One region of the Microbacterium sp. NPDC078814 genome, then DNA from elsewhere that is predicted to be linked to it. Evidence: predicted binding sites of a transcription regulator. Region 1 holds the regulator's gene; each other region holds the start of a gene.
What was found. The regulator LexA, encoded in region 1, represses DNA repair genes until DNA is damaged. The targets are predictions, from matches to a motif close to TCGAACANNTGTTCGA.

Region 1 (9,567 bases):
ATCGCCGTGCTCATGCTCATCGCCGCGACGCTGCTGATCGGCACGACGATCCGGTTGTCGGCCTACGCGCGGCGCAAGGAGATCGGCATCATGCGCCTCGTGGGCGCGTCGAACCGTTTCATCCAGACCCCGTTCGTGCTGGAGGGCGTGTTCGCCGCGCTGCTGGGATCCGCCCTGGCCAGTGCCGCCGTCGTCGCGGGCATGCACTTCGGCGTGAACGGCTACCTGCGCGGCCGCGTGCCCTTCATCACCACCTGGGTGACCATGCAGGATGCGGCGCTCGTCGTCCCGGTCCTCGTCGGGATCGGCGTGGTCCTCGCGGCCCTGTCGGCGGGCTTCGCGATCCGACGGTGGCTGCGCACCTGATACCCTGAAAGGCTGCTCGGCCGATCCGCTGCCGAGCCGTCCACGGCACCACAGCACAGGAGATCATCATGCCCAGGGAACGCGGGGAGAAGGTCATCGCGACCAATCGTCGCGCGCGTCACGACTACAACATCGAGAAGTCGTACGAGGCGGGGATGGTGCTCACCGGCACCGAGGTGAAGTCGCTCCGTCAGGGGCGCGCGAACCTCAGCGACGGGTACGCGTTCGTGAAGGGCAACGAGGTCTTCCTCGACGCCGTGCACATCCCGGAGTACTCGCAGGGGCACTGGACGAACCACTCGGCCAAGCGCATCCGCAAGCTCCTCCTGCACCGGGAGGAGATCGCGAAGCTCGCCCACGCCGTCTCCGCGGGCGGATACACGCTCATCCCGCTCAAGCTGTATTTCTCCGACGGTCGCGCCAAGGTCGAGATCGCGCTCGCGAAGGGCAAGCGCGAGTACGACAAGCGTCAGACCCTCCGCGAACGCCAGGACACCCGTGAGGCCGAGCGGGCGATGCGGCTGCGCAACCGGGTGGGCGAGTAGCCGCCCGCGCTCAGAGGCTCGGCGTGAAGCCGAACACCCGGCCGAGGAACGCGAGTTCGCGTACCAGCGCGTCGACGATGGTCTCGGCGCTGCGGAACCCGTGACCCTCGCCCGGGTACAGCACGTACTCGTGGTCGATGCCGTTCGCCGCCAGCGCGTCGCGGATGGCCTCCGACTGGGACGGCGGTACGACGCGGTCCTCCCCGCCCTGCAGCAGCAGCACCGGCACGTCGATGCGGTCGGCGTGGGTCAGAGGCGAGCGCTCGATGTACACGTCCTCGGCGGCGGGGAGCGGACCGACGAGGCCGTCGAGGTACGACGCCTCGAAGTCGTGGGTCTCGGCGGCGAGCATACGCAGATCCGCGACGCCGTAGCGGCTGATGCCCGCGGCGAACGTGCCACCCCGCACGAGCGCCGAGAGCACCGTCCAGCCGCCCGCCGAGCCGCCGCGGATGGCGATGCGCGCGGGATCGGCGAGCCCGGCGTCGGCGAGCCCGCGGGCGGCCGCGATCACGTCGTCCACGTCCACGACGCCCCACTCTCCCTGCAGGCGGTCGCGGTACGCCCGACCGTAACCGGTGGACCCGCCGTAGTTCACGTCGAGGACCCCGATTCCCCGGCTCGTGAAGAAGGCGATCGAGGCGGAGGCCGCTCCCGTGACATGGGCGGTGGGCCCGCCGTGCACGAGCACGATGTAGGGCGGGAGCTCGCCGTCGGCGCCGCGGGGCTCTCCGGGCGCGGCGGGCGGATAGACGAAGGCGTGCACGGGGCCGTGCGCCCCCTCGACGACGAGCTGCTGGGCCGCCGGCATCCAGTCCTCGTCGACCGGAGCGCCGCCGGTGACGGTCTCGACGGCCCCGCTGTCGACGTCGACGCACCAGATGCCGGAGGTCACGCGCGAGCCGTCTCCGCTGAGCAGCACGCGGGAGCCGGAGACGTCGTCCACACTGAGATGCCCGTCGCCCGGGACCGCGATCGCGCGCGTCTCGCCGTCCGGGGACACGAGCTGCACCTCGTCGCGCCCGTCGGTGCGGACGGCCACGAGGCGGCCGTCCGCCAGCGGCTGGAACCAGCGGTTGCCGAGCACCCACAGGCCGTAGCCGGTGTCCGCGTCGGACGAGGTGAGCGGGCGCGGGGCACCGGGCTGGAGGCCGTCGAGCGCGAGGTGCTGAAGCTGCCAGCGTCCCGAGCCGTCGTCGGCGAACACGAGCGTGTCGTCGCCGATCCATTCCGGCTGCAGGGCGGCGGAGGTGGGGACCCGGGTGATCGTCCCGCCGGCCGCCGTTCCGATCGCGAGCGCGGCGCTCTCCCAGGGCATGCCGTCCGCCTGCCATTCGACCCAGGCGACGCGGCTGCCGTCGGGCGAGAGCGCGGGATGGGCGAAGAAGCCGGGACCCTCGACCATCACCCGGATCGCGGAGGCGTCCTCGGCGGCCGAACCGTCCACGGGGATCTCCACGATCGCGCGGCGGTGCGGGTCGGTCGAGAGGTCTTCCCGCACGGCCAGCAGTCGGCCGCTCTGCACGCGCAGCCCGCCGTACGCGGGGCCGGCGGCGGTGAGGGGGCTCGGCTCGGCACCCCGATCCATCCGGTGCACGCGCTGGTCGTTGCCGGAGACGAAGTACAGGGTGTCGCCGTCGACGGTCCAGGCACCGCCCCCGTACTCGTGCACGCGGGAGCGGGCGTTCCAGGGTGCCGGGAGGATCTCCGCGCCCGTCGAGCTGCGCACCGTGACGCGTCCGCCCTCGGCCGGGACCGACTCGGCCCACCACACCTCGTCACCCACGAAGCGGGCCCCGTCGATGCGCGGCGCCGCTCCTGCGACGGCTTTCGCGGTGAAGGGGGAGGGCCAGGAGCCGAACGGTGAGGACATGCCTCGAGCCTACGGGCGGTGACACACGACGTCACACTCGTGCGGCGGTCCGAGGGCGTGTTCTAGGTTTCTGGAAACGCCCGGTTCATCCCGGGCGTGGAGCGACAGCCGAGCCCGGCACCCGCCCGCGAACGACGTGCTCTTCGTCGTGCGCGGACCCCGGCCCCTGTCCCCTGGAGAGAAGATGTCTTCCACGTTCGACGCCTCCCGCGCCTCCCGCGTGCCGTTCTCCTTCGAGCTCTACCCGCCGCGCTCGGAGTCGAGCCAGGAGGCCCTGCACGAGACCGTCCGTCGTCTCGCCGCGGCCGGCCCGGAGTTCCTGTCGGTGACCTACGGCGCCGGCGGCTCCACCGGCGGCCGCTCGCTCGATGTGCTGCGCTTCATCCGGGAGCACACCGACGTCGAACCCCTCGCTCATCTCACCTGCGTCGGCAACACCTACGCCGGAGCCACCGCGCTCATCCGGGAGTTCCTCGACGCCGGGATCCTCCGCTTCCTCGCCCTGCGCGGAGACCCGCCCGCGGGACAGAGCGAGCCCTTCCTGGGCGACCTGGAGAGCGCCGCCCAGCTCGTGCAGCTCATTGATCGCGTCCAGGCCGAGCGCGCGCCGTACCAGGAGTCTCCGGTCCCCGGTCTCCCCGGAGCCGCGCTCGTGGCCCCGCGGCAGAAGGTCGACATCGCGGTCGCCGCGTTCCCGAAGGGGCACCCCCGGGCCACGCACCGCACGCAGGATGTCGAGGCGCTGCTCGCCAAGCAGGCCGCGGGGGCGACCTTCGCCATCACGCAGCTCTTCTTCCACCCCGATGACTACCTCGCCTTCGTGGAGCGCGCCCGCGCCGGAGGCGTCACCATCCCGATCCTCCCCGGCATCATGCCGATCACATCGCCGGCCCGGCTCGCCCGGGTGCTGGAGCTGACCGGGGAGGACCTGCCCAGCGAGCTCGCGATCGCCCTCGATGTCGAGCCGACCGCCGAAGGGCGCCGGGAGATCGGGATCTCCTGGGCCGCGCGCCTCGCCGCCGACGTCGTCGCCGGCGGGGCCCCCGGCGTGCATCTCTACGCCTTCAACCAGCACGAGACCGTCTTGACCGTCCTCGCCGAAGCCGGCATCGTCCCGGCGCTCCGGCACTAGTCCCCGCCGAAAGGAAACACCATGACCGCATTCCCCGAGGGCACCATCCTCGGCTACCCCCGCATCGGCCGTCGCCGCGAGCTCAAGAAGGCCGTCGAGGCGTTCTGGGCCGGCCGCATCGACGAGCAGGAGCTGGAGCGGACGGCCGCGGACCTGCGCGCGGCGACCCGCGAGCGCCTGGCGGGGCTCGGCCTCGGCCGCACGGACTCGTCCATCCCGGAGTCCTTCTCCTTCTACGACCAGGTCCTCGACGCCGCCGTCACGGTCGGCGCGATCCCTGCTCGCTTCGACGACCTGCGCGAGGCCGACGGGTCGATCGGCCTCTCCGCCCTGTTCACCGTCGCCCGGGGCGAGGGCGAGCGGGCGCCGCTGGAGATGACGAAGTGGTTCGACTCGAACTACCACTACCTCGTGCCGGAGATCGGTCCGGAGACGGTGTTCTCCCTCGCCAGCGACCGCCTGGTGCGCGAGGTCGCCGAGGCCGTCGCCGCCGGCTTCGTCACGCGTCCCGTGGTCGTCGGACCGGTCACGCTGCTGGCGCTCGCGAAGGCGTCGGACGACGCGCCGGAGGGCTTCGAGCCGCTCTCGCGGCTGGAGGATGTGCTGCCCGTCTACGTCGACCTGCTCGCCCGTTTGCGCGCCGCGGGCGCCGAGTGGGTACAGCTCGACGAGCCCGCCCTCGTGAGCGAGTCCCTGCCGGCGACGACCGCACAGCTCGCCTCCGCCGCGGAGCGCGCGCTCGCGGTGCTCGGGAACGCCGAAGAGCGTCCCTCGATCCTCGTCGCGGCCCCGTACGCGAGCCTCGGCGCGACGTTCGCGACCGTGGCCGCCGCCCCCGTCGAGGCCATCGCCGTGGATCTCGTGCGCGGCACCGTGCCCGACGCGGTGCCGGGCCTCGAGGGCAAGACCCTCGTCGGCGGTGTGATCGACGGTCACAACATCTGGCGTGGCGACCTGTCCGCGGCGTTCGATTCTCTGGAGGCGCTCCGTGCGCTCGGGGCCCCGGTGTCGGCATCGACCTCGACCTCGCTGCTGCACGTGCCGCACGACGTGGAGGACGAGACGGCGCTGGACGCGCGCCTCGTCTCCTGGCTCGCCTTCGCGGATCAGAAGGGGCAGCAGGTCGTGACCCTCGCCCGCGGCCTGTCCGAAGGGCGCACGGCGATCGGGGCCGAGCTGGACGCCGCGACCGCTGCACTGCAGGACCGCCTGACCGCTCCCGGTGTGCGCGACGGTGCGGTGCGTTCCCGTGCGCTGAGCGACGCCGACTTCGCCCGTGCCCCGTACCAGGAGCGGGAGGAGGCGCAGAACGCCCTCGGCCTGCCAGCGCTGCCCCTGACGACGATCGGCTCCTTCCCGCAGACCGGCGACATCCGCCGCGCCCGCGCCCAGTTCCTCCGCGGCGAGATCCCCGAGGACGACTACGAGGAGTTCCTGCGCCGTGAGGTCGCGGCGGTCGTCTCCCTGCAGGAGGACCTCGGTCTCGACGTCCTCGTGCACGGTGAGCCGGAGCGCAACGACATGGTGCAGTACTTCGCGGAGAACCTCGACGGCTTCGCGGTCACGCAGCACGGCTGGGTGCAGTCGTACGGCTCGCGAGCCACGCGCCCGTCGATCCTCTGGGGAGACGTCTCGCGTCCCGCGCCCATCACGGTCGGCTGGTCGGCGTACGCGCAGTCGCTCACGGCGAAGCACATGAAGGGGATGCTCACGGGCCCCGTCACGATCCTCGCGTGGTCCTTCGTCCGCGACGACCAGCCGCTGGGGGAGACGGCGAACCAGGTGGCGCTCGCGCTCCGCGATGAGATCGCCGACCTGGAGGCCGCGGGCATCCAGGTGATCCAGGTCGACGAGCCGGCGCTCCGGGAGCTGCTCCCGCTGAAGCAGGCCGACCAGCCGGCGTACCTCGACTGGTCCGTCGCCTCGTTCCGTCTGGCCACGGGCGGCGCTGCGGCGGCGACCCAGGTGCACACCCACCTCTGTTACTCGGAGTTCGGCGTCGTGATCGACGCGATCCGTGCGCTCGACGCGGACGTCACGTCCATCGAGGCGGCCCGGAGTCGCATGGAGGTCGTCGCGGACATCGCCGAGGTGGGCTTCGACCACGGCATCGGCCCCGGCGTGTACGACATCCACTCGCCGCGCGTGCCCACCGTGGAGGAGGTCGAGTCCCTGCTGCGGCGTGCGGTGGAGGAGATCCCCCTCCGTCAGCTCTGGGTGAACCCGGACTGCGGTCTGAAGACCCGCGGATACGCCGAGACCACGGCGTCGCTGCGGAACATCGTCGAGGCCACGCGGCGCGTGCGCGAGGACGTGGTGGTCACCGCCTGACGCGGTCGTCCCCGGACACACGAAGGCCCTCCCGGTGCGCCCGGGAGGGCCTTCGTTGTTGTCTCACCGACGATGCGGGGACTCAGACGGCGCGCATGACCGCGACGACCTTGCCGAGCACGACCGCCTCGTCGCCCAGGATCGGCTCGAAGGCAGAGTTGCGGGGGAGCAGCCACGTGTGACCGTCGCGACGACGGAGCACCTTGACGGTGGCCTCGCCGTCGAGCATGGCAGCCACGATCTCGCCGTTCTCCGCCGTGTTCTGCGAGCGCACGACGACCCAGTCGCCGTCGCAGATGGCGGCGTCGATCATCGACTCCCCGGAGACCTTGAGCATGAACAGGTCGCCCTTGCCGACGAGCTGCCGGGGGAGCGGGAAGATCTCCTCGACCTGCTGATCCGCCGTGATCGGCACGCCCGCGGCGATACGCCCCACCAGTGGGACCAGTGCGGCATCGCCCACGGGGGTCGCCACGTCCGCCGGGTTCTCCGCGCCCGTGCCGGGCAGGTCGATCAGGACCTCCATGGCACGCGTCTTGCCCGGGTCGCGCCGCAGGTAGCCGCTGAGCTCGAGCTGACCGAGCTGGTGGGTGACGCTGGACAGCGACTTGAGCCCGACGGCGTCGCCGATCTCGCGCATGCTCGGCGGATAGCCGTTCTGCGCGATCGAGGCCTGGATGACCTCGAGGATCGCCATCTGCTTCGGGCTGAGGCTCTTGCGACGGCGGGTGCGCGGCGCCTCGGACTCGAGGGCTGAGGTGTCGCTCATGGTGCTCCTTCACTGCGTGATCCGACGTGCCGCTTCGAATGTCGGTGGCCCGTGGTGGGGTGTCCTTATCGAAACCGTATCCGAGAAAAGCGCCGATCTGGAAGATCTGTTCGAGCGTGTCGGCTGATTCGCGGGGCATGGTTTCGAAGACAGCTTGACAGATGTTCGAACTCGAAGATATCTTCGGAACGTAGCTTCGCATCCACGGCTCCCGGCCGAGGCGCGGATGCGAAAGCTACGCCAACCTCCCCGGGCTCCGGCGCCGGGACAGTAAGGAGCAGACATGAGCAGCATCAGCCTCAGCACCGCGACCGCCCTCCCGGCATCGGCCCGTCCGGCCACCCGGCTGCGGATCACGGCACGCGGCCGTCGCACTCTGCTCGCGCTCGCGTCGGTCCCGCTCGCGGCGGGCATCGCCTTCGCCGCGCTCAGCGGGGGCAGCGCGACCGCCTCCGGCGCGGACGCGCCGGCCGTCTCCGTCGAGACCGTCACGGTCATGCCCGGCGACACCCTCTGGTCGATCGCGAGCAGCATCGCTCCCGAGGCCGACCCGCGGGATGTCATCGGTGAGATCACCCGCATGAACCTGCTGCGCGGCGGGGAGCTCCAGGTCGGCCAGGAGCTCGCACTGCCGGCGCGGTACACCGACTGACGCCGAGTCCTCCCGGCCGAATCGTCACGATGACCTCGGCTCTCCCTGCTCCTCTTAAGATGGGAAGGGTGACCTTCTCCCTCAACGATCTCCCGCTCCGCGACGATCTGCGCGGACTCACCCCATACGGAGCGCCGCAGGCCCCGCTGCCGGTGGCGCTGAACGTCAACGAGAACACGCATCCGGTTCCCGACGAGGTCGCGAGCGACATCCTCGATGACATCGCCGTGGCGATCCGAGACGTGAACCGGTACCCGGACCGCGAGTTCACGACGCTGCGGGAGGCGTTCGCCGACTACCTGGGTCACGGCCTCACGCCGGAGCAGATCTGGGCGGGCAACGGGTCCAACGAGGTGCTGCAGCACATCTTCCAGGCGTTCGGCGGGCCGGGACGCACGGCCTTCGGATTCGCGCCCACGTACTCCATGTACCCGCTCATCGCGAAGGGGACGGGCGCGTCCTGGATCGCGGGCACCCGTCAGCCCGACTACACGGTCACCCCGGAGGAGGCGGCGCAGCAGGTGCGCGCGGCCGACCCCGACATCGTGATCCTCTGCTCGCCGAACAACCCGACCGGCACCCCGCTGGGGCTCGACGTCGTGGAGGCCGTCTACGAGGCGGCCCGCGGCGTCGTGATCGTCGACGAGGCCTACCAGGAGTTCGCGCCACGGGATGCGGCGTCGGCCCTCACCCTCCTGGAAGGACGGCCGCGCCTTGCCGTCTCCCGAACGATGAGCAAGGCCTTCGCCTTCGCCGGCGCCCGCGTCGGCTACCTCGCGGCCGACCCGGCGTTCATCGACGCGCTCCGGCTCGTGCGACTGCCGTACCACCTGAGCGCTCTGACGCAGGCCGCCGCGGTCGCCGCCCTCCGCAACGCCGACGTCATGCTCGGCATGGTGCAGGAGATCGTGGAGCAGCGGGACCGCATCACGGCGACGCTCGAAGCCCTCGGGTACACCCCGCACCTCTCGTGGTCCAACTTCGTGCTGTTCGGCGGCGTCGCGGATCCGCAGGCGACGTGGCAGCAGCTGTACGACCGCGGTGTGCTCGTCCGCGACGTCGGCATCCCCGGCCACCTGCGGGTGAGCGCCGGCACGGAGGCGGAGACGACGGCGTTCCTGGACGCCCTGGCCTCGATAGGATCGGCATCATGACCATCCCCGCGCCCACCGCACGCACCGCGAGCCGCGTGCGCAGCACGTCGGAGTCCACCGTCGAGGTCGAGCTGAACCTCGACGGCACCGGTGCGAGCCGCATCGACACCTCGGTGCCGTTCTTCGACCACATGCTCACGGCGTTCGCCAAGCACTCGCTGACGGATCTCACCGTGCGGGCCTCCGGGGACACCCACATCGACGCGCACCACACCGTGGAGGACGTCTCGATCGTGCTCGGCCAGGCGGTCCTGGCCGCCCTCGGAGACAAGTCCGGCATCTCCCGGTACGGCGACGCCCTCGTCCCCCTGGACGAGGCGCTCGCGCAGGCGGTCGTCGACATCTCCGGCCGCCCGTACCTCGTGCACGAGGGGGAGCCCGCGGGCTTCGAGCACCACCTGATCGGCGGGCACTTCACGGGATCCCTCGTGCGGCACGTCTTCGAGGCCATCACCTTCAACGCCGCGCTGACCGTGCACGTGCGGGTGCTGAGCGGGCGCGACCCGCACCACATCGCCGAGGCCGAGTTCAAGGCGTTCGCGCGGGCGTTCCGCCAGGCGAAGGCCCTGGATCCTCTCGTCGACGGCATCCCGTCGACCAAGGGGGCGCTGTGAGCGCCGCGCCGCGGGTCGCCGTCTTCGACTACGAGTCCGGCAACGTCCACTCCGCCGTGAAGGCGCTCGTCGCCGCGGGAGCCGATGCCGTGCTGACCCGCGACCGCGCCGAGGCGCTGGAGGCCGACGGG
Region 2 (9,567 bases), on a different contig from region 1:
GCGAGACCCGAGCGGACGAGGTAGTGGGCGAAGACCCGGATCCCGTTCCCGCACATCTCCGCGACGGAGCCGTCGGCGTTGCGATAGTCCATGAACCATTCGGCATCCGGCTCTTCTGCCAGGGCGGCTGCACCCTCCGGGATCGCGGACGAGCGCACGACGCGCAGCACGCCGTCCGCGCCGATGCCGAAGTGACGATCGCAGAGCACGGCGACCTGCTCCGCCGTCAACTCCAGCTGCCCGTCGGGGTCGGCGATGATGATGAAGTCGTTGCCGGTACCGTGCCCCTTGGTGAATGCGACCATGGGACCAGTCTAGGGAGCCGACGACCCTGCGCCCGGCCGTGCGACGCGATAGCGCCCGCAGAGGAAGCTGCGGTTGCGAGCCACCTCGATCAGTTCCAGATCGAGCCGCCGCGGCAACAGCGGGGCGCCGCTCCCGAGGGTCACCGGTGCGTACTGCACCCAGACCTCGTCCAGCAGCCCCGCGTCGGCGAACTGCCCGGCGAGGTCTCCCCCGCCGACCACCCAAAGATCCTTGCCACCCGCGGCGTCGAGCATCGCGCTGTGCACGTCGCGGATGTCGGCACTCGTCACCCGGACATCGGCCCCGGCCGGCACCGCAAGGTCACGATGCGACAGCACCCACGTGGGCTGCGTGTACGTCCAGCGGCCCTCCTCATGGCGCATGACCCACTCGAACGTGGATGCCCCCATCACCAGCGCACCGATGCTCTTCTCGAAGGCGGGGTACGCCATCGGACCCTCCATGTCGATGTCCTGGCTCAGCAGCCAGTCCAGGGAGTGCTCGGCAGTGGCGATGAAGCCGTCCAGGCTGGACGCGGTGAAGTAGTGAGTGGCCATACGCGCATGCTCGCACGGGCCACCGACATCGCGGTCAGTCCCGCAACAGGTCGGCGACGGCCACGGGTGGCGTCACCCACTCCAGCTCCGGGTAGCGCTTGAACCACGACACCTGTCGACGTGCATAGCGTCGCGTGAGAGCCTGCGTCTCGGCGATCGCCTCTTCGGCGGTGGAGCGACCGTCCAGCTGTGCGAGCGCCTGTGCGTATCCGATCGCCCGCGGGGCTGTCGTCCCGCGCTCCAGACCGCGGTCCCGCAGCCCGGCGACCTCGGCCACCAGGCCGTGCTCCCACATCCGACGCACACGCGCATCGAGGCGGGCGACGAGTTCGCCCCGATCCACGTGCAGCCCGATCAGACGCGTGTGCGGATACCAGAGCGTCGGCGTCTCGGGGAGGACGGCACCATGCGTCGCGCTCCCCTGCTCGATGATCTCGAGCGCGCGGATCACGCGTCTCCCGTTGCGCGGGTCCACTCGGGCCGCGACCCCCGGATCACGCTCACGCAACCGCTGGAGCAGGGACCCGACACCCTCGCGATCGAGTTCCTGCTCGAGACGCTCGCGGATGGCGGGGTCCCGGGGCGGGAAGTGGAACTCGTAGACGACGCTCGACACGTAGAGTCCCGATCCACCGACGAGGATCGCGTCCCCTCCCGCCGCGTGGATCTGCTGCACGGCCTCTCGTGCGAGCGGCTGATACCAGGCCACGGCAGCGTCCTGCGTCACCTCTCGCGCGTCGAAGAGGTGGTGCGGAATGCCGCGACGTTCGGCGACCGACAGCTTCGCGGTGCCGATGTCCATGCCGCGGTAGAGCTGCATAGCGTCGGCGTTGACGATCTCCGCCGGGTTGCCGCGCCGCCGGAGCTCCTCGGCGAGATCGAGCGCCAGATCGCTCTTCCCCGTGCCGGTCGCGCCGACGACGGCCCAGAGCCGAGGCGCGGTCACACTCCGACGCGGAGGGTCGGCAGGCCGAGGGAGACGGCGCGCGGAGCGCCGTCGCTCGGTGCCGGCACGGCGCACGACTCGGCCTGTCCCCGATCCCAGGCGTCGCCACCACGCGTCCGACGGATGCGGAGCGGGGCACCCGTCGGGTCGTCGGCGAGGAGGTGGAACGGCGCGGCGTGCGTCACCGTCACCGTGACGACATCCCCTGGGCGCGGCAGCTCGGACCCGGGAGTGACCTCGAAGTGCACGAGCCGGTTGTCCTGCGCCCGCCCGGTCAGGCGACGCGTCTCCGTGTCCTTCTTGCCTTCGCCCGTGGACACGAGAACCTCGACCTCCCGGCCGACCTGCTTCTGGTTCTCCTCGAGCGAGATGCGCTCCTGGAGCGCGATCAGCCGGTCATAGCGAGCCTGCACGACGTCCTTGGGCACCTGGTCCGGCATCGTGGCCGCAGGGGTGCCTTCGCGGATCGAGTACTGGAAGGTGAAGGCTCCGGAGAAGCGCGACTGCTCGACGACGCGCATCGTGTCCTCGAAGTCCTCCTCGGTCTCGCCGGGGAAGCCGACGATGATGTCGGTCGTGATGGCCGCGTGCGGGATGCGCTCGCGGACGCGGTCCAGGATGCCCAGGAAGCGCTCGCTGCGGTAGGAGCGACGCATCGCCTTGAGGATCCGGTCGCTCCCCGACTGCAGCGGCATGTGGAGCTGCGGCATGACGGCGGGCGTCTCCGCCATCGCGTCGATCACGTCGTCTGTGAAGGCGGCGGGATGCGGGCTCGTGAAGCGGATGCGCTCGAGCCCCTCGATCTCGCCGGCGGCGCGGAGGAGCTTTCCGAACGCCTGACGATCCCCGAACTCCACCCCGTAGGAGTTCACGTTCTGCCCGAGGAGCGTCACCTCGATGGCGCCGTCCTCCACCAGCAGACGGATCTCGTTGAGGATGTCGCCCGGGCGACGGTCCTTCTCCTTGCCCCGGAGGCTCGGGACGATGCAGAAGGTGCAGGTGTTGTTGCAGCCGACGGAGATCGACACCCAGCCGCTGTGTGCGGAGTCGCGCTTGGTGGGAAGCGTCGACGGGAAGACCTCGAGGGACTCGAGGATCTCGAGCTCGGCGTCACCGTTGTGGCGCGCGCGCTCGAGGAGGCCGGGCAAGGATCCCATGTTGTGCGTGCCGAAGACCACGTCGACCCAGGGGGCCTTGTCGAGCACGGCCTGCTTGTCCATCTGCGCCAGGCAGCCGCCGACGGCGATCTGCATCCCGGCCTTGCGGCGCTTGACGGCGGCCAGGTGCCCGAGCGTCCCGTAGAGCTTCCCGGCGGCGTTGTCCCGGACGGCGCAGGTGTTGATGATCACCACGTCAGCCTCGGCCCCGGCCTCGGCGCGGATGTAGCCGGCGCTCTCCAGGGACCCGGACAGACGCTCGGAGTCGTGGACGTTCATCTGGCAGCCGAAGGTGCGCACTTCGTAGGATCGCTGGCGCCCGTCATCGTCGACGGCCGCCGACGACGCGCTGATGATCGTCGGTTCACTGCGGGGGATAGTCATGATGCTCCCATTGTACGAGCGTCGTCGAGAGCCGATCGCGTGCGAACCGTCAGTCGGAGTCCACGAACCGGACGCCGGAGACGCCCCCGCCGAACGAGGCTTCCCGCAGCGCCGTCTTCGCCGCGTTCATGGCGACCGATCCCCCGTACCCGCGGCGCGACAGCTGCCCGATCAACCGGCGGAGCGCCGCGTCGGGGTCGAGGCGTCCCATCGAACGCGCTTTGGTCCGGGCGAACTCCAGGGCCCGCTCCGCATCGTCGTCGGGCAGCTCGTCGAGCGCGGCGTCGATGACGTCACGAGGAATGCCCCGCTGCGCGAGCGCACGAGACAACGCGACCCGCCCCTGGCCCTTGCGTTCGACGCCGGACGTGACGAGGAGCTCGGCGAGCACGGCGTCGTCGAGGTATCCGCGCCGTACGAAGTCGTCGATCACGTCTTCGACGGCGTCCGTCGCAAGCCCGTGCCCTTTCAACACCAGCCGGGCCTCGGAGACGGACAGTGACCGCGTGCGGAGCTTCCGCACCAACGACTCCTCCGCCGTCGCTCGGATCTCCGCCGCCGAGGGGCCGTTCTCCGTGCCCTCTCCCCCTCCGGTCGACCGGGACGTATCGCCGACGGCGCGCAATGTGGTGGTCTTCCCGCCCCGGGAAGCGGCCCGCGCCGAGGCACCCCGGGCGGGGTGCCTCGCGCTGGGAGAACCGTCGTCGACCGACGGGGACCCTGCCGACGTGGGCTCGTGCCACGTCGAGCGCCAGAGTCCCGCCGCGTCCGCGGGTGGCCCCGACCGCGCAGGCGGTGCGGACGACGACTCGTCTGCACCGCCTGCGGCTGGATGCTCCGCACGCGTGGGTCCGCCGAAGAGAGGGATGATGGGGGCGATCCGCTCGGAATCGCCCCCACGCTGGTCACTCATCAGGCCGGGCGACGCTCGGCCAGCTCATCAGCACCCGGAGCGGCGGCCGGGCCGCCGATACCGAGCTTCTGCTTGATCTGGCTCTCGATCGCCAGGGCGATGTCGGCGTTGTTGAGCAGGAACGTGCGCGCGTTCTCCTTCCCCTGGCCCAGCTGATCGCCGTCGTAGGTGTACCACGATCCCGACTTCTTGACGATGCCGTGCTCGACGCCGAAGTCGATCAGGCTGCCCTCGCGGGAGATGCCGACGCCGTAGAGGATGTCGAACTCCGCCTGCTTGAAGGGCGGCGCCATCTTGTTCTTGACGATCTTGACGCGGGTGCGGTTACCCACGGCGTCCGTGCCGTCCTTGAGCGTCTCGATGCGGCGGATGTCCATACGCACGGAGGCGTAGAACTTCAGCGCCTTACCACCGGCAGTGGTCTCCGGCGAGCCGAAGAACACGCCGATCTTCTCGCGCAGCTGGTTGATGAAGATCATCGTCGTGTTCGTCTGGTTCAGACCACCGGTGAGCTTCCGCAGCGCCTGCGACATGAGGCGGGCCTGGAGACCCACGTGGGAGTCTCCCATCTCGCCCTCGATCTCCGCACGCGGCACCAGGGCCGCCACCGAGTCGACGACGATGAGGTCGATGGCACCGGAGCGCACGAGCATGTCGGCGATCTCGAGAGCCTGCTCACCCGTGTCGGGCTGCGAGACGAGAAGGGCGTCGATGTCGACGCCGAGCTTCGCGGCGTAGTCGGGGTCGAGCGCGTGCTCCGCGTCGATGAATGCCGCGATACCGCCGGCCCGCTGGGCGTTGGCGATGGCGTGCAGCGTCAGCGTCGTCTTACCCGAGGACTCCGGGCCGTAGATCTCGACGATGCGGCCACGCGGCAGACCTCCCACGCCGAGGGCGACGTCGAGGGCGATGGAGCCGGTGGGGATGACGGCCACAGGGGCACGCTCATCGCTGCCCAGCCGCATGACCGAGCCCTTTCCGAACTGGCGGTCGATCTGGGCGAGGGCGGTCTCGAGGGACTTCTCGCGGTCGGCGGGTGATGGCATGGTGTGCTCCTTCTGCGCGTGTGCTGCCGCCTGTAGGCTGTCGCGGCTCTTCCGGCGGAAGGAACTCTCCGACAAGGCGTATGGCTTTTCAGCCTGGACCTCACGGTACGGCGGGCCTCCGACATTGCGTCGAGGAGCCGGGGATCGTGGGGACCAGAACCGTCTGACCACTTGTGCAGAAGACTACGCCTGGTTCGAACAGATTTTCGACAACACGCACGTTCGGCGTGTCGGACTTCCGCACACCCGGGAAGCCGCCGTCACCGGCCGCGCGGCTCCAGACGCCCCACGCCGTGGCGACGGGATTCGGGGACATCCATGTCGGCGCAGAGCGCGAGCCAGATGTCGCGCGGAGGTACCCCGGCTTCGAGAGCCTCGAGCGCCGTTCGTCCCCCCATGCCGGAGAGCACGAGGTCATTCACCAGAGAAGATGCTCGGGTATGGAACTCGGCGTCGACGGCGCGCAGGAACTCACTGCGTCGCATCAGGGTGATCTCCGAGTGTCAGCGGAGCGAGAGCTCGGGCTCCACGGACGCGACCAGGTCGTCCGGAACGACGTCCGGGAAGACCTGGATGCCTTCGAGCACCGAGATGCGGTCCCCGACCTCGCGCATGATCGTGGAGATGGGGACGTCGAGCGCCTCTGCCACCGAGGCGAGGATCTCGCTCGAGGCCTCCTTCTGTCCGCGCTCGACCTCGCTGAGGTAACCGAGAGCGACGGATGCCTTGCTCGCGACCTGCCGGAGCGTCCGCCCCTTCTGCAGACGGAAGTCCCTCAGCACGTCGCCGATCTCCTGTCGTACAAGAATCATCGGAACCTCCTCCGCAGTTCGTGAATCGAGGTCTCCCTCGAAGAGACGGCCAGTCTAGTCCTCCTGGCTTGCACAGAATCTACCCTTGCACTCTGTGGTTTAAATGTGAGCACATCCGTATCAACATGACGCGGCGGGCCGCTATTCCCGCAGCGCAGCGGCCAGCACATCGAGGACCGCCGCGACCGTCTGTGCTCGCACCGCGTCGCGGTCCCCCTCGAAGTGGAACGGTCGGGTCCGGCTCACTGTCGGGGTGACCACGCCGATGTGGACGGTGCCCACGGGCTGCCCATCCGGGGACTCCGGGCCCGCGATCCCCGTGGTGGACACCCCGACATCGGCGGGGAGACCATCCACCGCGACGGCGTCGCGCACTCCGGCAGCCATCTGCCGCGCGACCTCCGGGTGCACCGGCCCGTATCGCTCCAGCAGGTCGGTGTCGACGTCGAGCAGCGTGTGCTTGACGGGGGTGGCGTAGGCGACGACGCCGCCGAGGAGCACGGCGGAGGCGCCGGGAACCGCGACGAGCGCCGCGCACACCGCACCGCCGGTGAGCGACTCCGCGACACCGACGGTCCAGCCTCGCTCACGCAGAGCGTCCAGAGCCTCGGCCGGTGTCGTGCCGCTCATCGGCTCTGACGCGCGCCGCGCACCTGCGCGACGATGTAGTCGATCCCGCTGACGACGGTGAGCACGAGCACGATGACCATGAGGACGGTCGTCACGACGGTCCACGGGCCGAGCCCGATGAACACGTGCAGCGGCAGGAGAGCCCAGCCGAGGGCGACCCCCTGGAAAGCCGTCTTGATCTTGCCCATCCAGGCGGCCGCGACAACGTGCTCGCTCGCGACGACCAGCCGATGGATGGTGATCCCCCACTCGCGGACGAGGATGATCACGACGATCCACCAGGAGACCTCGCCCAGGATCGCCAACCCGACGAATCCGGCGCCGGTGAGGAGCTTGTCCGCGATCGGATCCCAGAGCTTGCCGAAGTCGCTGACGATGTCGTAGCGACGTGCGAGGTAGCCGTCGACCCAGTCGGTCGAGATGGCGACGATGAAGAGGACGGCGGCGATCCAGCGCACGGTGAGATCGGCGAGGCCGTACGTCCCGCCGACGAGCAGGAGGACGAAGAACACCACGGCGAGCGGGATGCGCGCCACCGTGATGGCGTTGGGGAGCTGCCGAGGGATCGCCATCAATCGCGTCCCGTCAGGCCCCAGGCGTCTTCGTCGCCCTCCGCTTCGACGACCGGCAGGCCGTCGTACTGCGCCTCCAACGGGTCCCGTTCGGCCGGCGGCACCGCTGCGGCGGCGGGCGCAGCCGGAGCCGCAGGAGCCGACGGAACGTCTTCGCCGCGGAGCTTCGCCATGACCTGCGGCAACTGCTCGGGGGTCGCGAGCACATCGCGCGCCTTCGAGCCCTCCGAGGGACCGACGACCTCGCGCGACTCGAGGAGATCCATGAGGCGTCCGGCCTTGGCGAAGCCGACCCGCAGCTTGCGCTGCAGCATCGACGTCGATCCGAACTGCGAGGAGACGATGAGCTCGGCCGCCGCGAGCAGGAGCTCGAGGTCGTCGCCGATGTCCTCGTCGACCTCCTTCTTCTTCGCCGGCTCCATCGCCTCCTGGACGTCGGCACGGTACTCGGGACGCGCCTGACGCGTGACGTGCTTGACGACCGCGTCGATCTCCTTCTCGTCGACCCACGCACCCTGCAGTCGGAACGGCTTCGACGAGCCCATGGGCGAGAAGAGCGCATCACCCTGTCCGATGAGCTTGTCGGCGCCGGGGCTGTCGAGGATCACGCGGCTGTCGGTGACGCTCGTGACCGCGAACGCGAGACGGGACGGCACGTTCGCCTTGATGAGGCCGGTGACGACGTCGACGCTCGGGCGCTGCGTGGCGAGCACCAGGTGGATGCCGGAGGCGCGGGCGAGCTGCGTAATGCGGACGATCGAGTCCTCGACGTCGCGCGGGGCGACCATCATGAGGTCCGCGAGCTCGTCGACCACGACGAGGAGGTACGGGTACGGCTTGAGCACCCGTTCGCTGCCCGGGGGCACCTCCACCTCCCCCGCACGCACGGCGCGGTTGAAGTCGTCGATGTGGCGGAAGCCGAACGACGCGAGGTCGTCGTACCGCATGTCCATCTCCTTCACGACCCACTGCAGCGCCTCGGCGGCCTTCTTCGGGTTCGTGATGATGGGGGTGATCAGGTGCGGGACACCGGCGTAGCTCGTCAGCTCCACACGCTTCGGGTCGATGAGGACCATGCGCACGTCGGACGGGCGCGCCCGCATGAGCAGGCTGGTGATCATCGAGTTCACGAAGCTGGACTTACCGGACCCCGTCGAGCCCGCCACCAGGAGGTGCGGCATCTTCGCGAGGTTGGCGACGACGAAGTTGCCGCCGACGTCCTTGCCGACGCCGATCGTGAGCGGGTGCGTGCTCTTCTGCGCGGCCGCCGACCGCAGCACGTCGCCGAGGGCGACCGTCTCGCGGTCGGTGTTCGGGATCTCGATGCCGATCGCGCTCTTGCCGGGGATCGGCGAGAGGATGCGCACGTCGTTGGAGGCGACCGCGTAGGCGAAGTTGTTGCTGAGCTGCAGGATCTTCTCGACCTTGACGCCGTGGCCGACCTCGACCTCGTACTGCGTGACCGTCGGACCGCGGGAGAAGCCGGTGACCTTGGCGTCGACCTTGAACTGGTCGAGGACGCTGGTGATCTGCTCGACGATGCGGTCGTTCGCCTCCGAGCGGGCCACCGAGGGCGGTCCCTCGGACAGCACACCCGGCGACGGGAGGATGTAGGGGGCCACGGGGGCCTGCGGACCGCGGTCGCCGGGGCCCTCGGTGCCGAAGCCGTCCAGTCCGGGCAGCTCCGGCATCTCGCCGGTGTCCGACTCGTCGTCCAGCAGCGCGGTCGTCTGCTGCTCCGCGAGCGCGTCGGTCACGGAGCGCACGTCGCTGAGCACCTCGGTCGCCGCGTCGTACGGGTTCGCCACCGTCACGGCCTGGTCGTATGCGGGGGTGGCCTCGGTGGTGGACAGGAGCGCGGTGATGTCGTCGGACGCGAGCGTGCCCTCGTCGGGGTCTTCCTCGCGACCGGTCTTGTTGCGTCGCCACCAGGGCAGCACGTCCGGGTCGTCGACCTTGTCGGCCTCGTCGACCGCGGCCGCGGTGTCCTTCGCCGGCTTCTCCGGGCGCTCCGCGTCGAACATCCACGCGTAGAGATCTCCCAGCCGGGCACCGATGCGGTTCGGCGGGGTCTTCGTGAGGATGAGGATGCTCAGGGCGGCGAGCAGCCCGAGGATGAGGTACGCCGGGATGTCGGTGAGGTACGTCAGGGGCTGGCCCACGAGCCACCCGAGCAGGCCACCGGACTCGCTCAGCGCGGGCATGCCCTGGTTCGGGTGGGGACGAGGGCCGGCGACGTGGAAG
Region 3 (9,567 bases), on a different contig from region 1:
CCGTGGTGAGCAGGTTGCGGTGCTTCTGCATCATCCGCGCGACGAACAGCAGGCCGCCCACCACGATGACCGCGGCGAGGGCGCTGTAGACGACGCTCACGATGAACGGGCGGAGGGCCGCCGCGCTGGAGAACACGGTGATGTAGTTGTCGAGCGTGAAGCTGTCGAGCGTGATGGACCCGGCGAGGATGCTCCGCGCGTCCACGAACGAGAAGATCACGATGAGCACGACCGGGATGAGGTAGATCACCCAGAGCAGGTAGGCGACCACGTGCACGACCGCGTTCGCGAACGGGTTGCGGATGCGCTGCTTCTGGATCGGCGTCGCCACCTTCGCCACCGAGAAGTACACGCCGGACTTCTCGGCGCGGTTCATGATCGCGAGCAGGATGATGGTCGCGACGCCGAGGACGATCGCCAGCAGCGCCGCGATGTCGCGCGTGATCGGGCTGCGCGACAGGTCGATGATGAGGGGGGCGACGGTCTGGAAGTCCGGGCCGCCGAGCACGAGCGGCGCGGTCAGGGCCCCGAGACCGATGAGGAACGTCAGCACCGTGACGGCGAAGAGCATCGGCTTCATGACCGGCAGTACGATGCGGCGCAGGATCGTCCAGGTCGACGCGCCCATGAGCTTCGCCGCCTCGATCGACGCGTAGTCGACCTTGCCGAGCGACGAGGACAGGAACAGCATGTGGTTCGTCGTCGTCGCGAACGTCATCACGAACACGACCGCGAAGTAGCCGGAGAACCAGTCCCGGTTCATGTCCGGCCAGATGTTCACCATCAGGTTCGTGATGAAGCCGAATTTCCCGTAGATGAAGTTGTAGCCGGCGGCGAGCACGATGCCGCCGTAGATCAGGGTCGTGGCGTAGCCGAGCCAGAGGAGCTTGGCGCCGCGCACCTGGAAGTACTGCGTCACCAGCACGATGAACACCCCGACGACGTTGACCGTGACGGACAGCGTGATCGCGAGGAGGAAGCTGTTGCCGAGCGTCTTCAGTGCGCGCTCGCTGCCGAGGAGCTTCTCGACGGCGCGGATGCTGAACTGGCCGTCCGGGAAGAAGGTCGCGGCGAGCAGCTCGGCGTTCGGCAGCACGAGGAAGGCCGCGGCGAACCAGATCACGACGATGCCGGTCACCCAGGCCAGCGGTGAGCGGAGCATCGCGCGCACGCTGCCGGGCCGTCCGCGGCGGAGGCGGGGCTTCGTCGCGGTGCCCGCCTCGGCGGCCTCGGTCGTCAGGGCGCCGGGCGCGTCGGTCATGGCCGCGGACGGCGGCGGCACCGGGCGGGAGTCGTTCTGCGGAGCGCTCATGTCACGCCGCCGGGTACTGCAGGATCCACCGCGGGTCGACGTCGATGCGCACGGCGTCGCCGACGTCCCAGCGGTGCGCGCTCGCCGCGGCCGGCACGCTCACCCGGAGCGTCCCATCGGCCGCCGACACCGTGTAGACGCTGTGGCTGCCGTGGTACGTGCGTTCCGCGACGGTACCGTCGAGCGACGCCGTGCCGCTGGCGGCCGCGGACGGCGACGCCAGGTGCAGCTTCTCCGGCCGCACGTAGCTCTCGGCCGTGGCGTCGAGGCCTGCGCCGATCGCGACGAGCTGCGCGGGGCTGAGGCGGTTGTTCTCGCCGATGAACCGGCAGACGAAGGGCGTCGCGCTGCGGTCGTAGATCTCCTCCGGGGTGCCCACCTGCTGCAGCGTCCCGGCGTCGAGCACGGCGATCCGGTCGCTGAGGGTGAGCGCCTCCTCCTGGTCGTGGGTGACGTACACGGTGGTCACGCCGACCTCGTGCTGCAGCTCCTTGAGCTGTTCGCGCAGCTGCACGCGGAGCTTGGCGTCGAGGTTCGACAGCGGCTCGTCGAGCAGCAGGATGCTGGGGGTGAGGGCGAGCGCCCGGGCGATGGCGACGCGCTGCTGCTGGCCGCCGGACAGCTCCGCCACGTTCTTCTCGAGCTGCGACGCGGCGAGCCCGGTGCGGTCGGCGACCTCGTCCACGCGCCGCCGCTGCTCGGCCTTCGACACCTTCTGCACCGAGAGGCCGAACGCGATGTTCTCCCGCACGTTCATGCTCGGGAACAGCGCGTAGTTCTGGAACACCATGCCCACGCCGCGCTTCTCGCTCGGCACGCGGGTCACGTCGCGACCCGCGATGTGGATGCGGCCGCCGGTCGGCTCGATGAACCCCGCGAGCGTGCGCAGGGCGGTGGTCTTGCCGCATCCGGACGGACCCAGGAGGGTGAAGAACTCACCCTCCTGGATCTCCAGATCGAGGTGCGAGACCGCACGGTGGTCGCCGAACACGACCTCGACGTCGTCGAAACGGATCATCGTCTTCTCTCTCTGCCGGTGCGGGACTGCGCGGGTCAGCCGATGTACTCGAGCGTGACCTTCTCGACCCAGGCGCCGAGGTTCTCGCTCACGAAACCGAAGTCGATGTCCTGACGGTCGAGCGTGCCCATGAGCTCGACGACCTCGGGGTTGGCCTTCTCGACCGCGCCCTCGTTCACCGGCATGGCGTTGAACTCCGCGGCGAACTCGCCCTGCACTTCGGCGCTGCCGAACCAGTCGATGAACTCCTGTGCCTTGTCCTCGTTGTCTGTGCCGTTGATCTGTGCGATCTGCTCGGTCACGTAGGGGACGCCGTACTCGGGCACGATCATCCCGGTGCTGGTGCCGTACTCCTCGTCGCGGGCGGAGATGCCGCTCGACGGCAGCACGCCGTAGTCCACCTCGTCGCGGGTGATGCGGGCGTAGAGGTCGGTGCCCTCCACGGCGGGGGAGCCGTTGGCGTAGTACGACTTCACCAGGTCCCAGCCCTCGTCGCTCACGCCGAGGTCGCCGTCCTCGTCGAGGTGACGGGTGAGCATGCTGGCGAGCACGAGCTGCGGGGTCGCCTGGCCGAGCGCGGGGTTGACCTCGTAGCGGCCGGCGAACGCCTCGTCGGTGTACAGGTCGTCGGGGTCGGTGGGCGCGTCGCTGATGCGGTTCTCGTCGTAGACCGTGACGATCGCCTGCTCCACGAGCGGCCAGAACGCGCCGTCCTTCGGGTCGCCGGCGTCCGCGGGCACCTCACCGCTCCAGCTCGGCTCGTAGGCCGTGATGGCCTCTTCGGTCTTGAGCTGCTCGAAGAACATGTTGTTCAGGCCGAAGACCACGTCGCCGACGGGGTTGTTCTTCTCCGCGATGATGCGGTTCGTCAGGTCGGCGCCGCCGAGACCCACGATCTCGATGTCGATGCCCGCGTCCGCCGCCTTCTCGGTGATCCACTCACCGCGGCCGTCGCTGTTGGAGTTCGTGTAGACGATGAGGGTGTCCCCGGAGCCGCCGTCGCTGCCGCCCGCGTCTCCGTCGCCGCCCGCCGTGCATCCGGTGAGCGCGATCGCCGCCGCGGCCGTCGATCCGATGAGCGCCCAGCGCCTCTGCTGCCTGTCGGCCATGTTCGTCCCTTTCTCGCCTTCGAGGTGTGTCGATGCGACACTACCGGTTCTTGTGCTGAAGGCACAAAGATTGTCTGGTTTCGTGAGCGCGGTCGCGCGTCCGCACTCAAGATAGGCGCGCGGCGTGAACGCGAGGATGCGATGAGGTGAACGGGCGGGGGTCTGCGCCGGATCCGGACGCGAGATCCCTGTCGGTCGGGCGGAATGCCGGCATCCGTTAGAACAAATCTTCGAAAGTCGGGCCACTGGAAGATAAAATGAAGCATGTCGAAAATGTCCGGGTTGCGCGAGGCGATGGAGCGTCTCGACGAGGCGTGGGGCGCCGCGGGCGATGCGCCGGAGCTCTCCCGCGCGCAGCTCGTCGACGTCGCCGACGCGATCGGACTCCTGCGGCGCCGGCTCGATGCACTGCACGTCGACGTGGCGGCCGGCATCGCCCGGGAGTCGCGCGCCGAGCTCGGTGCCGACAGCCTGGCGAAGCAACGCGGGTACCGTACGGCGGCGAAGCTCATCGCCGCGATGACAGGCATCTCGACGGGCGAGGCGCAGCGTCTGGTGAAGGTGGGAGAGGCGACCGCCCCGCGAAGCGATCTGCTCGGCGCGCCGCTGCCCGCGCGGTACCCGCTCCTCCGAGAAGCGCTCGCGTCGGGTGCCCTCGGAGCGCCGGCGGCTGGTCTCCTCGTCGCTTTGCTGGACCGCTGCCGCGTGGCCGCGGGAGCGGAACGCATCGCCGAGGCGGAGCGGGTGCTGGCCGCCACAGCCGAGGGGCTCGAGCTCGATGCGGTGCGCAAACTCGTCCTCCGCGCCGAAGCGTGGCTCGACCCCGACGGCGTGGCGCCGCGGGCGGAGGCGCAGCGCGCTCGGCGCGGACTGCGCCTCTTCGAGCGTGACGGCATGGTGCACCTGCACGCGCAGCTCGATGCCGAGACCGCGGCGCCGGTCGTCACTGCGATCCGCGGGCACGTGTCCGCCGTGTTCGCCGCCCGCCTCGATGCGCCTGACGCCGGGTCGCCGGACGCCGACCGGCGCTCGGTCGCGATGATCCAGGCCGATGCGCTGGCCCTCTTCTGCGGGCATGTGCTCGGGTGCGAGGGTGATCGGGTGCCGCTCGCGGGGGCGACGGTGGTCGTGCGCGTGTCCCTCGACGATCTCCAGGTCGGCACCGGGTCGGCGACGATCGACGGGCTCGACCAGGTGATCGACATCGGTGCCGCGCGGCGGATGGCTGCCGGTGGCGGCGTCATCCCCTGCGTGCTCGGCGGGGCGAGCGAGGTCCTGGACTGGGGTCGCGAGAAGCGCCTCTTCACCCGAGCCCAACGCCTGGCGCTGGTCGAGCGGGACGGCGGGTGCGCGATGTGCGGGCTTCCCCCGGGGATGACGAAGGCTCACCACCTCCGCTGGTGGCAACGCGACCGAGGTCCGACCGATCTCTCGAACGGGATCCTGCTCTGCGAGACCTGTCACCACCGCATCCATGACAACGGGTGGGAGATCGTCATCGAGGGTTCCGGTGTGGCCGGCCGGCCATGGTTCCTCCCGCCGGCGTGGGTCGACCCGCGGCGGACGCCCCGGCTGGGCGGACGGGCGCGCTTCGATGTCGCGGCCTGAGTGCGGTGCGCGGGTGCGGGAGTTCGGGCGCGGGGCGTTGTGGGGCTGTCAGCGGCGGAGGCGGGAGCGCACGCGTCGCGCGGTGCGTGCCAGGGCGTCACGCCAGGCGCCTCCGGGCCATTCCCGGTGCAGGCGCAGGCTGCCGTCGTCGTTCCGCACGAGTTCGACCCGCCGGCCCGCGAGAAGGGGCGAGCGGCCGAGGTGTGCGACCACGTCCGGGGCGGCCGTCAGCGGCGCCGTGAACACCCAGCCGGCCACGCGGACCGCGACCGACAGATCGGCGTCGCGCGCACCGTCCTCGCGGAACACCTTCATGGGGTCCACGGCGATGGGAACCGCGTCGAGGCGCTTCGGTCGGCGCCCGCCGACCTTGCGCTCCGAACCCGCGGTGGACTCCGCGGCCTGGCCCGGCTCCGGGGTGTCCTGCGCGACCACGTCGACCCGGTCGGCACGGCGCTCCTTGCGGGCGTTCAGCAGGCCCGAGGGAAGATCCTCCGTCGTCGACAGCGGGAGGGACAGCAGATGATCCGCCGAGCCGACCGTCTCGAACACGAAGGCCTCTTCGCCGTTCCGGCGCACGCGGACGCGCACGGTCAGCTGCAGCCCTCCCCGCGACCAGCGCGCCGAGGTCACGGCGGCGGTGCAGGTCGTCTCGGCCTCGAAGGCGGCGAAGGCGAGCAGGTCGTCGCGGCGGTCGGCGCGCAGCAGAGCGGCGCGGATGCGCTGCGGGAACGACAGCCCCGCGTCCACGCCGGGTCCGAAACGACGCTGCGTGAGCGGCACGACCACGTCCAGCAGACGGTCGCGGTACTCCGCCGGGTACTTCACCATCCGTCGCCCGGCGATCCTGTTGAGGATCTTGCCGCGGAACCAGTGCCGCAGCAGCCGATCCCGCACCTTCCCCGGTTCGGTGTTCGCCTCGACCACGTCGAGCACGGTCTCCAGATGCGGGAAGTACGACTCCGGCTCGATGCGGGCCGAGCTCGCGCTCCCCGGCTCCTTCACCCACGCATAGCAGGGCTCGCTCGCGAGCACCGAGATCGTATCGGCGGCGAAGTACGCCTGCATCACGAAGAGATGGTCTTCGAGCCGCACCTTCCCGTCAGGGAAGCGGATGCCGTTCTCCCGCAGGAAGGCGGCCCGGAACATCTTGTGCGGCGTCAGCATCTCCAGGATCGGGTCTTCCCCGAGCACCGCGTGCGGGATGTCGCGCTGGAAGATCTTGGCGGGCAGCTTGCGTCCGATGCCCACCTCCTTGCCGACCACGACATCGGAGCCGTTCTCGTCCGCGTAGTCGCACAGCCGCTCCAGCGCCCGCGGGTAGAGGCGGTCGTCCTGATCGACGAACTGCACGTACGTCCCTCTGGCCTCTTCGACACCCCGGTTGCGCGGAGTGCCGGGCCACCCGGAGTGCGGCAGCGACAGCACGCGCACATGCGGACGGTCCTTCGCGATGCTCTCGAGCCGCGCGGCCGTCTCCTCCCCGGAGCCGTCGTCGCAGAGCAGGACCTCGAAGGACCCCGCGGGCAGCGTCTGCGCGTCGAGCGAGGCGATGAGGTCGTCGAACGACGCCTTCGGCCGGAACACCGGCACCACCACGCTCACCCGCACGCGGCCCCCGGCCGCCTCGTCCCCGGTCGCACTGCTCATGGACGTCATCCCCCTGTGATCGTGACCGGCCCGAATCTCCCCCGCCGGAGATTCCAGCCAACCATCCCTTCCTGTGGAGCGCGCCAGGCTCGCGGCGGTCCCGGGTGTATGCCGCCGCCGTGGAGGATCAGTGCAGGGTGAGACCGATCTCGAACGAGCGCCGCCAGGGGAGGGTCAGCTCCGCGATCCGCACGTCCTCGGCGGGCAGCATCGACTCCAGGAGGGCCGTCAGCTCCGCACGGATGACGCGCTCGGCCGTCGCGACCTGCGCATCCTCGGCCATCGGGTAGATGTCGGGGAAGAGGGAGGGGCCCGCATCGGTGCGCACCACGGCCTGGTAGGCGAAATCGTCGAGCAGCCGCGTGAGCAGGGCGATCCGCGCGGCGCGCTCGTCGAAGGAGCCGGTGGCCCGGCCCACCACTCCGGCGGCGGCCACCGCGACGACGCTGCCGAGCGTGTTCCCGGCGGTGTTCCACCCGCCGAAGGCCTCCAGGCGCCCGAGCAGTCCGGCCTCCGCCAGCGCGCGTACGAGCGCCTCGTCCGCGCCGTTCGGGTAGCGCACGTCGGCCAGGGCCACATGCTCCCCCGCCTCCAGACGCTCCCGCACGAGTGCGACCGTCCCCGCGACGGCCTCGACGTCGACGACCTCCGGCCGCCCGCGGAACATGTCGTGCCGGTCGGGGTCCGGGGCGTGCAGCACGAGGGTGACGTCGCCTCCCGCGGCGACCTCCTCGGCACCGGCTGCGCGGATCTGCCGGCTCGCCGAGGCCGCGAGCGACATGTTCTCGTACGGCGGGACGCGCTCCATGCCGGCGGCGTCCGCGCAGGCCACCGAGAACGAGGCGGTCACCCCGGCGTTCGCCGCGAGGGCCCGGGCGACGAGCGCGGCCCCGACCTCGTCGGCCCCCGGGTACATCAGCACGCGCCGGCCCGACGGCAGCATCCGCATCCAGTGCCGGAGCCAGACCTGCTCCGCGCTTCCCGCCGCGAAGGGGGCGGTGTCGTCGGCGGTGATCGCCAGGAAGTCGAGGGTCTCGTCCTCCACGAGGCCGAGCGTGGAGAGGTTCACGATGTGATTGCGCAGCCGCCGAGACGAGTAATCGGAGACGACCGCGGCGGGCACCGGAGTCAGCTCGTCGAGCGGCAGCACCTCGGTCTCGCCGAGCAGCCGGTGCGCGTCGCCGCCGAGCGCGTGGATCTCCTTGCCGTGCTCCGTCCAGTAGGTCGGCTCCTCGGCCGCGGAGTAGGAGTTGCTCGCCCTGGTCACCAGCGACACCGCCGAGATCGGCAGGTCGGGCCGCATCCGCCGCACCTCGCGCAGCACGTCCAGGCGCGCCAGCACGTCGCGAGTGGTGTCATGACTCGTGCGACTCGCGATGAGGCCCCCGTAGAGCAGCATGTCCACCGACACCACCAGGTGCACGGTGGCCGGATCCGCGGCACGCTCGCGCAGCCAGGCACCCAGCCCGTCGGCGTCGCCCGCGGTCCGGTAGGAGGGGAGGATCTCGGCGGGCGGAACGTCGAGGGTCACGCCCGCGACGGCCGCGACGTCTCCCGGGAGCTTGACGTTCACCGGGCGGTCGTCGAGGGGCAGCAGCGCGATGCGCGGGCGGAGGATCGGGTCGGACACGAGGAGCCTTTCGTCGGTGAAGGGGGTCGCAGATCGGGGATCAGGGGCGGGCGATGGAGACGAGATACGAGTAGCGGTCGCCGCGATACACCGATTCGGCGTACTCGATCGGGCGGCTGCGGGCGTCGTAGGTCGTGCGCTTCACGAGGAAGGCGGGCGAGAACGGCGGCGTCTGCAGCGCGGCCGCCTGCTCCTCGTCGAGGACGACCGCGTGGATCTCCTGGTCGGCGCGCACGGCGGTGATGCCGAAACGGGTGCGCAGGTCGTCGTAGAGCGAGTCGCCCTCGATGCCGTCCTCCAGGCCCGGCACCGCGTCGGCCGCGATCGAGCACACCTCCAGGCAGATCGGGATGTCGTCGGCGGTGCGCACCCGGCGGATCCGGACGACGGGCGACTGCGGGCTGAGGTTCAAGGCGTACCCTGCGGTCTGCCCGGCTGCCGCGGTGCCCACGTCGACGGAGAGGGAGCCGGGTCGCATGTTGCGGGCGAGCATGTCCTCCGAGAACGAGGTCAGCTCGAACGCCTTGCTGATCCGCGAGGCGCTCACGAAGGTGCCCGCTCCCTGCAGCCGGTACACGAGGCCGTCCCGTTCGAGCTCGTCGAGGGCGCGACGCACCGTCTGCCGGTTCACCTCGAGCGACTCCGCGAGTTCGCGCTCCGTCGGCAGCTTCTCGTGGGGTGCGAGCCCCTGGTCGATGACCTTCTCCAGATGCCGCCGCACGCGTTCGTGCTTCGTGACGCCCTCGATCGCCGCCATGGTTCCCCCTCGTTTGGACTAACCCAATCTTGACGATCACCCGGGATTGTGTCAATGTCTCCTCTCAGCGGTTCTTAATTGGTCTATTCCAATCCTTTGCACGGTCAACGATGAGCGGAGAATCCCCATGCACGTGAAGCACAACATGCGCCGACGCGTCCTGGTCGCCGGGGCGGTGGGCACGGCGACGATCGTCGCCCTGAGCGGCTGCGCCGGCGGCGGCGGTGACGCGGACGGCCCCACCGAGATCACGTTCTCGTACCTGTGGGGAGGCGAGGAGGCGAAGGCGCTGGAGGCGATCATCGCCGACTTCAACGCCAGTCAGGACGACATCGTCGTCACGGGCGTCTCCAGCCCCGACACCCAGAAGCAGCTCACGTCGATGTCGTCGTCGAACGGCTCCTTCGACATCTCCGACAACTTCGGCAACACCGTCGGCGCCTGGGCCTCGAAGGGCATCCTCGCGCCGCTCGACGAGGCGAT

Region 2: recA (recombinase RecA) is a predicted target of LexA. The motif match lies at 5,504-5,519, and genes of this name have one in related genera.
Region 3: AB0300_RS15995 (DUF222 domain-containing protein) is a predicted target of LexA. The motif match lies at 3,658-3,673, and genes of this name have one in related genera.

What each region holds. Positions count from the first base shown of each region.
Region 1 covers NZ_JBFBLT010000001.1:33,647-43,213, reverse strand. The annotation lists gene ftsX (permease-like cell division protein FtsX) at 1-366, shown strand, start outside; gene smpB (SsrA-binding protein SmpB) at 435-911, shown strand; gene AB0300_RS00210 (prolyl oligopeptidase family serine peptidase) at 922-2,784, opposite strand; gene AB0300_RS00205 (methylenetetrahydrofolate reductase) at 2,969-3,916, shown strand; gene metE (5-methyltetrahydropteroyltriglutamate--homocysteine S-methyltransferase) at 3,938-6,247, shown strand; gene lexA (transcriptional repressor LexA) at 6,330-7,016, opposite strand; gene AB0300_RS00190 (hypothetical protein) at 7,015-7,143, shown strand; gene AB0300_RS00185 (LysM peptidoglycan-binding domain-containing protein) at 7,300-7,668, shown strand; gene AB0300_RS00180 (histidinol-phosphate transaminase) at 7,737-8,822, shown strand; gene hisB (imidazoleglycerol-phosphate dehydratase HisB) at 8,819-9,436, shown strand; gene hisH (imidazole glycerol phosphate synthase subunit HisH) at 9,433-9,567, shown strand, end outside.
Region 2 covers NZ_JBFBLT010000004.1:122,763-132,329, forward strand. The annotation lists gene dapF (diaminopimelate epimerase) at 1-305, opposite strand, end outside; gene AB0300_RS09430 (dihydrofolate reductase family protein) at 315-863, opposite strand; gene miaA (tRNA (adenosine(37)-N6)-dimethylallyltransferase MiaA) at 898-1,809, opposite strand; gene miaB (tRNA (N6-isopentenyl adenosine(37)-C2)-methylthiotransferase MiaB) at 1,806-3,350, opposite strand; gene AB0300_RS09445 (regulatory protein RecX) at 3,400-3,873, opposite strand; gene recA (recombinase RecA) at 4,263-5,309, opposite strand; gene AB0300_RS09455 (DUF3046 domain-containing protein) at 5,570-5,794, opposite strand; gene AB0300_RS09460 (helix-turn-helix transcriptional regulator) at 5,813-6,121, opposite strand; gene AB0300_RS09465 (CinA family protein) at 6,263-6,751, opposite strand; gene pgsA (CDP-diacylglycerol--glycerol-3-phosphate 3-phosphatidyltransferase) at 6,748-7,323, opposite strand; gene AB0300_RS09475 (DNA translocase FtsK) at 7,323-9,567, opposite strand, start outside.
Region 3 covers NZ_JBFBLT010000009.1:83,212-92,778, forward strand. The annotation lists gene AB0300_RS15980 (iron ABC transporter permease) at 1-1,312, opposite strand, end outside; gene AB0300_RS15985 (ABC transporter ATP-binding protein) at 1,314-2,330, opposite strand; gene AB0300_RS15990 (extracellular solute-binding protein) at 2,366-3,439, opposite strand; gene AB0300_RS15995 (DUF222 domain-containing protein) at 3,704-5,047, shown strand; gene AB0300_RS16000 (glycosyltransferase family A protein) at 5,096-6,697, opposite strand; gene AB0300_RS16005 (DUF4127 family protein) at 6,825-8,327, opposite strand; gene AB0300_RS16010 (GntR family transcriptional regulator) at 8,368-9,084, opposite strand; gene AB0300_RS16015 (ABC transporter substrate-binding protein) at 9,212-9,567, shown strand, end outside.